Regions from separate parts of the Nonomuraea sp. NPDC059194 genome, predicted to be linked through region 1. Evidence: riboswitches for the same ligand, from Rfam matches in the RefSeq annotation. Region 1 holds a riboswitch; the other holds the start of a gene.
What was found. A riboswitch is a leader RNA that binds a small molecule or an ion and turns the genes downstream of it on or off. The one in region 1 is predicted to bind cobalamin.

Region 1 (3,018 bases):
GCCGTCGGCGCGCTTGACCGCGTCGCGCATCTCCTGCGTCCACAGCCCCAGGCGCTGAAGGTCGGCGACCAGGTAGCGGTTGACCTGCAGGAACTCGCCCGACAGGGTCTCGCGCTTGAAGACGTTCGACACCTGCGGCTCGATGCACTCGTAGCAGCCGGCGATGGAGGCGATCGTGGCCGTCGGCGCGATGGCGATCATGAGGGAGTTGCGCAGCCCGGTCCTGTCGATCTTGGCACGCAGCGCCGTCCACTCGGGCGAGTCGCCCACTGCGAAGTGGTCGGGGTGCAGCACGCCCTGCGCCGCCCTGGTGTCGCCGTAGGAGGGGTGGCGCCCGCGCTCGACGGCCAGGTCGGCGGAGGTGTCGTAGGCGGCCAGCGCGATCTCCTCGGCGATGCGCGTCGACAGCCTCAGGGCCTCGGGGGAGTCGAACGGCAGGCGCAGCGAGAAGAACACATCGGCCAGGCCCATCACGCCGAGCCCGATCGGGCGCCAGCGCAGGTTGGCGGTCTCGGCCTCGGGCGTCGGATAGAAGCCCAGGTCGATCGTCTTGTCCAGGAAGCGCACCGCGGTCCTGACGGTGGCGCGCAGCCGTACCCAGTCGATGGTGGCGCCGGACAGGTGGGCGGCCAGGTTGATCGAGCCGAGGTTGCAGACGGCGGTCTCGCCGTCGCTGGTGACCTCGAGGATCTCGGTGCACAGGTTGGACAGGTGGATGACGTTCTCCGGGCGCGCGGTCTGGTTGGAGGCGCGGTTGGCGGCGTCCTTGAAGGTCATCCAGCCGTTGCCGGTCTGCGCGAGCGTGCGCATCATCCGGCCGTACAGGGTGCGCGCGGGGATCTGGCGGGTGTACAGGCCCGCCGCCTCGGCGGCCTTGTATGCCTCGTCGAAGGCCTCGCCGTACAGGTCGGTGAGGTGCGGCACCTGCTTCGGGTCGAACAGCGACCACGTCTGGTCCGCCTCGACGCGGCGCATGAACTCGTCGGGCACCCAGTTGGCGAGGTTGAGGTTGTGGGCGCGGCGCGCCTCCTCGCCGGTGTTGTCGCGCAGTTCGAGGAACTCCTCGATGTCGGCGTGCCAGGTCTCCAGGTAGACGCAGGCCGCACCCTTGCGGCGGCCGCCCTGGTTGACGGCGGCGACGCTGGCGTCGAGCGTGCGCAGCCAGGGGACGATGCCGTTCGAGTGGCCGTTGGTACCGCGGATCAGCGAGCCGCGCGAACGCACCCTGGTCCAGGCGATGCCGATGCCGCCGGCGTACTTCGACAGCCTGGCGACCTGGCCGTAGCGCTCGTAGATCCCCTCCAGCTCGTCACGCGGCGAGTCGAGCAGGAAGCAGGACGACAGCTGGGCGCGGCGCGAGCCGGAGTTGAACAAAGTGGGCGAGCTGGGCAGGTACGACAGCGTGGACATCAGCGCGTACAGCTCGGCGGCCTCGGCGACCGACGCCGACAGGCCGCACGCGACGCGCAGCATGAAGTGCTGCGGGCGTTCGAGCACGCCGCGGGTCTCCGGGTGGCGCAGCAGGTAGCGGTCGTAGACAGTACGCAGGCCGAAGTACTCGAACCTGTCGTCGGCGCCCTCGTCCACGAGCGCGTCGAGGGCGGCGGCGTTGGCGGCCACGAAGGCGGCCAGCCCGTCCTGCAGCAGACCCGCGGCGTGGGTGGCCGCGATCGACTCGGAGAAGGTCCGCACGCCGTGGGCGGCGGCCTCGTCGGCGATCTCCTCGGCCAGCAGCCTGGCGGCGACCCTGGAGTTCTCCGGATCGGTGATCACCCTGGCGGCGGCCTCCTCGATGGCCAGCCGGCGATCCACCTCTACGATCTGCGTCACGCTCTCTCCTCGCGAGCTTCGCCCCCGTGAGGGCAGGCGAGAGCACGCGGGCACGCCGCAGGGCCCCCTGGCCCTCCCTCGAGGCCTTGGACAGGTCATACCGCTGGCAGGTCTTCGGACTCGCGGGCGTACGTCAGCTTCCTACTGGCCGTCGCTTCCCAGGCCATGGGCCCAGTGCTTCGTGACGGCGGTCGTTCCCGCTCACCGCTGCGGGGCAGTGCCGGAATCTCACCGGCTTCCCTTTTGCTTCGCCCTGCTCGGGCGAACCAGCGACGACCAGGATCCTACATCTAGTGGCCGCGGACGCAACTACCCCAACAAGTTGTGTCGATCAGGCCGAGGTCCTTGAGCACTTCGCGGGTCCTCTCGACCTCGGAGCCGAACCACTGGCCGAAGTCGTCGCCACTGAGCGGGATCGGTTTCCAGCCCTTCGTACGGCAGGCCTCCCGCCACCGCTCGGACCCGACGACCTCGTCGAGGAGCTCGACCGCCTGGGCGCGTTCGCCCTCGCCCATCTCCTTGGGCCCGAGCACGCCGCACCAGTCGGCGAAGTCGACCCGCACGCCCGACTCCAGCAGGGTCGGCGCATCGACGCCCTCGACCCGTTCGGCCGAGGAGACGGCCAGCACCCTGACGCGCCCCTTGTCGAGGGGCTTGCGCCACTCGCCGAGCGGACCCGCGGCGATGGCGACCCGGCCGGCCAGCAGCGCCTCGGCCGCGTCGTTCGTGGTGGGGTAGCCGGCGTAGTCGAGCACTCTGGCGTCGGCACCGAGGCCGCGGGCGACCAGCCCGAACAGCAGGTGGTCGGTCTCCCCCTGCGGCCTGCCGCCCAGCACGGTGCCGCCGGGGTCGGCGACCAGCCGCCGGGCGAACTCGTCGAACTCGCGAAACAGGGAGGCGTCGGTGACCACCAGGGCCTCGACGTCGCCGACGAGCCTGGCCAGAGGCGTGCCGATCTCCTTCGACCTGCTGATCTCGGCGGCGGCGAGCGCGGGCAGGCCCGTCACGGTCAGCCTGGTGCCCCCTGCCGACATCCCGCCGCGCCTGAGCTGCCCTTCAAGGGCCCGCGCGACGGGGATCCAGGCCTCGCCGCCTGGCACGACGGAGAAGCTCGGAACCTGTCGCGTGGGCGTGCCGCAGCCGGACAGGCAGGCCAGCGCGCCCAGCGCGCCCAGCGCGCCCAGCGCG
Region 2 (3,018 bases), on a different contig from region 1:
GCAGCGTGCCGTACCAGGCGAGGTAGGCGTCGGCGGAGATGCGCACCGGGTTGGCGGCGAGCTGGTCCTCGGTCAGCCACTCCTGGTCCTGGCCGCCCGCCGCGATGAGCGCGTGGATGAGCGCGTCGCCGTCGCCGTCGGCGACGCCGGGCAGGCCCTCGCCCAGGTCGTAGCCCTCCTCGGCGAGCCTGGCCAGCAGCTTCACCGTGCTCGCGGGCGTGTCGAGGCCGACCGCGTTGCCGACGCGCGAGTGCTTGGTCGGGTAGGCCGAGAGCATCACCACGAGCTTCTTCTCGGCGTTCGGGACGTGCCTGAGCCGCGCGTGCCGTACGGCGGTGCCCGCCACGCGGGCCGCGCGCTCGGGGTCGGCCGCGTAGACGGTCAGCCCGTCCTCGTCGACCTCCTTGAACGAGAACGGCACCGTGATGATCCGCCCGTCGAACTCGGGGATCGCCACCTGCGAGGCCGCGTCGAGCGGCGACAGGCCGTCGTCGTTCTCCTCCCACGCCTGCCTGCTCGTGGTGAGGCAGAGCCCCTGCAGGATCGGCACGTCGAGCTCGGCCAGCGCGCCCACGTCCCAGGCCGCGTCGTCGCCGCCCGCTCCCGCGGTCGCGGGCTTGGTGCCCCCGGCGGCCAGGACGGTTACCACGAGCGCGTCGGCGGTCCGCAGCGTGTCGAGCAGCTCGGGCTCGGCCGTACGGAGCGAGGAGCAGAAGATCGGCAGCGCGCGCCCGCCCGCCTCCCCGATCGCTTCGCAGAGCGTCCGGACGAACCCGGTGTTGCCCGCCATGTGGTGGGCCCGGTAGTAGAGCACCCCGACGACGGGGCCCTCGGAGACGGCGCCCTCCATGTCGAGCAGCCCCCAGGTCGGGGTCGGCTCGGGCGCGGCGAACCCGTGCCCGGTCAGCAGCACCGTGTCGGACAGGAAGGAGTGCAGCTCGGCCAGGTTCGACGGGCCGCCGTGGGCGAGGTAGGCGTGCGCCTCGGCGCAGACGCCGCCGCTGACCGTGGACAGCTCCATCAGCTCGGCGTCGGGCGCCTGCTCGCCGCCCAGCACCACCACGGGACGCGGGCCCGCCAGCAGGTGGTCGAGCCCGTCCTCCCAGGCCCTGCGCCCGCCGAGGAGCCGCACCACCACCAGGTCCGTACCCTCGACCAGCGCGGGCAGGTCGTCGACCGTGAGCCTGGCGGGGTTTCCCAGCCGGTACGGCGCGCCGCTCGCCCTCGCGCTGAGCAGGTCGGTGTCGGAGGTCGACAGCAGCAGAACGGCCGTGCTCTCGGGCACAGGGAACTCCTCCCTCGGGGTCCTCGCCCCGGTCGCGGGTGTCACGAGAGCGGGAGTCTCCTGGCTCCCGGATCGACGCTCACCCCGGCCTTCCCATCCGTCGCCGGACAGTGGCCTGCGGTGGGGTTCGCTCCCCGGTCACAGTGGCGGGACCGCGCCGGCTTCGCACCGGCTTCCTCCGTCGCCCTCGTCTGCGATCAGACTAGAGGGTTTTGGACGGGTTACCATCCTCCGCGTGGACATAAATGACTTTTCGGGACAAGCACGCCTTGATGCGTGTCCTGGGGCGCTGCAGGTCCACACCGCCGCCGACGGGGCCCTGGCCAGGGTCCGCATCCCGGGCGGCGCGCTCACCTCCGCCCAGCTCAGGGAGCTGGCGGACTGCGCCGCCACGCTCGGATCCGGCGTGATCGAGCTGACCTCCCGGGCGAACGTCCAGGTCCGTGGCCTGCGCGCGCCCTCGGAGTTCGCGGCGCGGATGGCGGCGGCGGGCTTGCTGCCGTCCGAAACCCACGAGCGGGTGCGCAACATCCTCGCCTCCCCTCTGGCGGGCCGCGCCCCCTCGTCCCTGGTGGACGTCCGGCCACTGGTCGCCGCCCTGGACCGCGGGCTGTGCGCCGCGCCCGAGCTGGCCGCGCTGTCAGGCCGCTTCCTCTTCGCGCTGGACGACGGCACCGGCGACGTGCTGTCCTGCGGGGCCGACGTGGCCTTCCTGGCCACCTCGCCGTCCGGCGGAGTGCTGCTGCTCGGCGGGGTACGGCCCGGCCTGCCCGTGGGCGTCGCCGACGTGGTCCCGCTGATGCTCGTCGCCGCCCGCGCCTTCGTGGAGCTGAGCGACGGCACCGCGTGGCGCGTCACCGACCTCCCCGACGGCCCCGCCCTGCTGGCCGCCCACCTGCCCCACACCGGTCCAACCCCGGAAGGCGCGGGGACGGTCCCGCAAGGCGTGGGGGTACGTGATGCGGGAACGGTCGAGCAGCGTGACGGCAGGGTCGCGCTCGAGGTGGTGGTCCCGCTCGGCCGGCTGACCGCCGACCAGGCCGCCGTGCTCGCCGACGCCGCCCCCGAGGCCCGCGTCACCCCGTGGCGTACCGTTGTGCTGCCCGACCTGACCCCCGACGACGTCCAGCCGGTCGCGGACCGGCTCGCCGAGGCGGGCCTGGTCACCGTGCCGGGCACCCCGTGGGCCGGGCTGACCGCCTGCACGGGCCGTCCGGGGTGCGCGAAGTCCCTGGCCGACGTCCAGCTCGACGCAAGAAGCTGGGCGGAGCAGCCCGGTCAAGAACCAGGAGACCGCCCCGTCCACTGGGCCGGGTGCGAGCGCCGATGCGGCCGTCCGGCGGGCGAGGTGGTCGACGTCGTCGCCACCCCGACCGGCTACCGGGTCGCGGGCCGTACCGAAGAAGAGGGAGCATGACCGACTACATCCGCGACGGCGCGGAGATCTACCGGCGTTCGTTCGCCACCATCCGCGCGGAGAGCGACCTCGCGGGGCTGCCGGACGACGTCGCCCAGGTGGCCGTCCGCATGATCCACGCCTGTGGCATGACCGACCTCGTCGCCGACCTGGCCTACTCGCAGGGAGTGGTCGCGGAGGCGAGAAGAGCGCTGCGCGCGGGCGCGCCGATCCTGTGCGACGCCATGATGGTCGCCTCCGGCGTGACCAGGGCCCGCCTGCCGAAGGACAACGAGGTGATCTGCACCCTCGGCGAGCCGGGCGTGCGGGAGCTGGC

Region 2: another riboswitch for cobalamin. It lies ahead of cobN (cobaltochelatase subunit CobN); the one in region 1 lies ahead of ACFXJ8_RS13615 (ribonucleoside-diphosphate reductase subunit alpha).

The regions. Positions count from the first base shown of each region.
Region 1 is NZ_JBHZBH010000008.1:131,912-134,929, reverse strand. Features, by position in the region: gene ACFXJ8_RS13615 (ribonucleoside-diphosphate reductase subunit alpha) at 1-1,830, opposite strand, end outside; cobalamin riboswitch at 1,918-2,116, opposite strand; gene ACFXJ8_RS13610 (Bug family tripartite tricarboxylate transporter substrate binding protein) at 2,121-3,018, opposite strand, start outside.
Region 2 is NZ_JBHZBH010000001.1:279,821-282,838, reverse strand. Features, by position in the region: gene cobN (cobaltochelatase subunit CobN) at 1-1,285, opposite strand, end outside; cobalamin riboswitch at 1,323-1,503, opposite strand; gene cobG (precorrin-3B synthase) at 1,521-2,702, shown strand; gene ACFXJ8_RS01325 (precorrin-8X methylmutase) at 2,699-3,018, shown strand, end outside.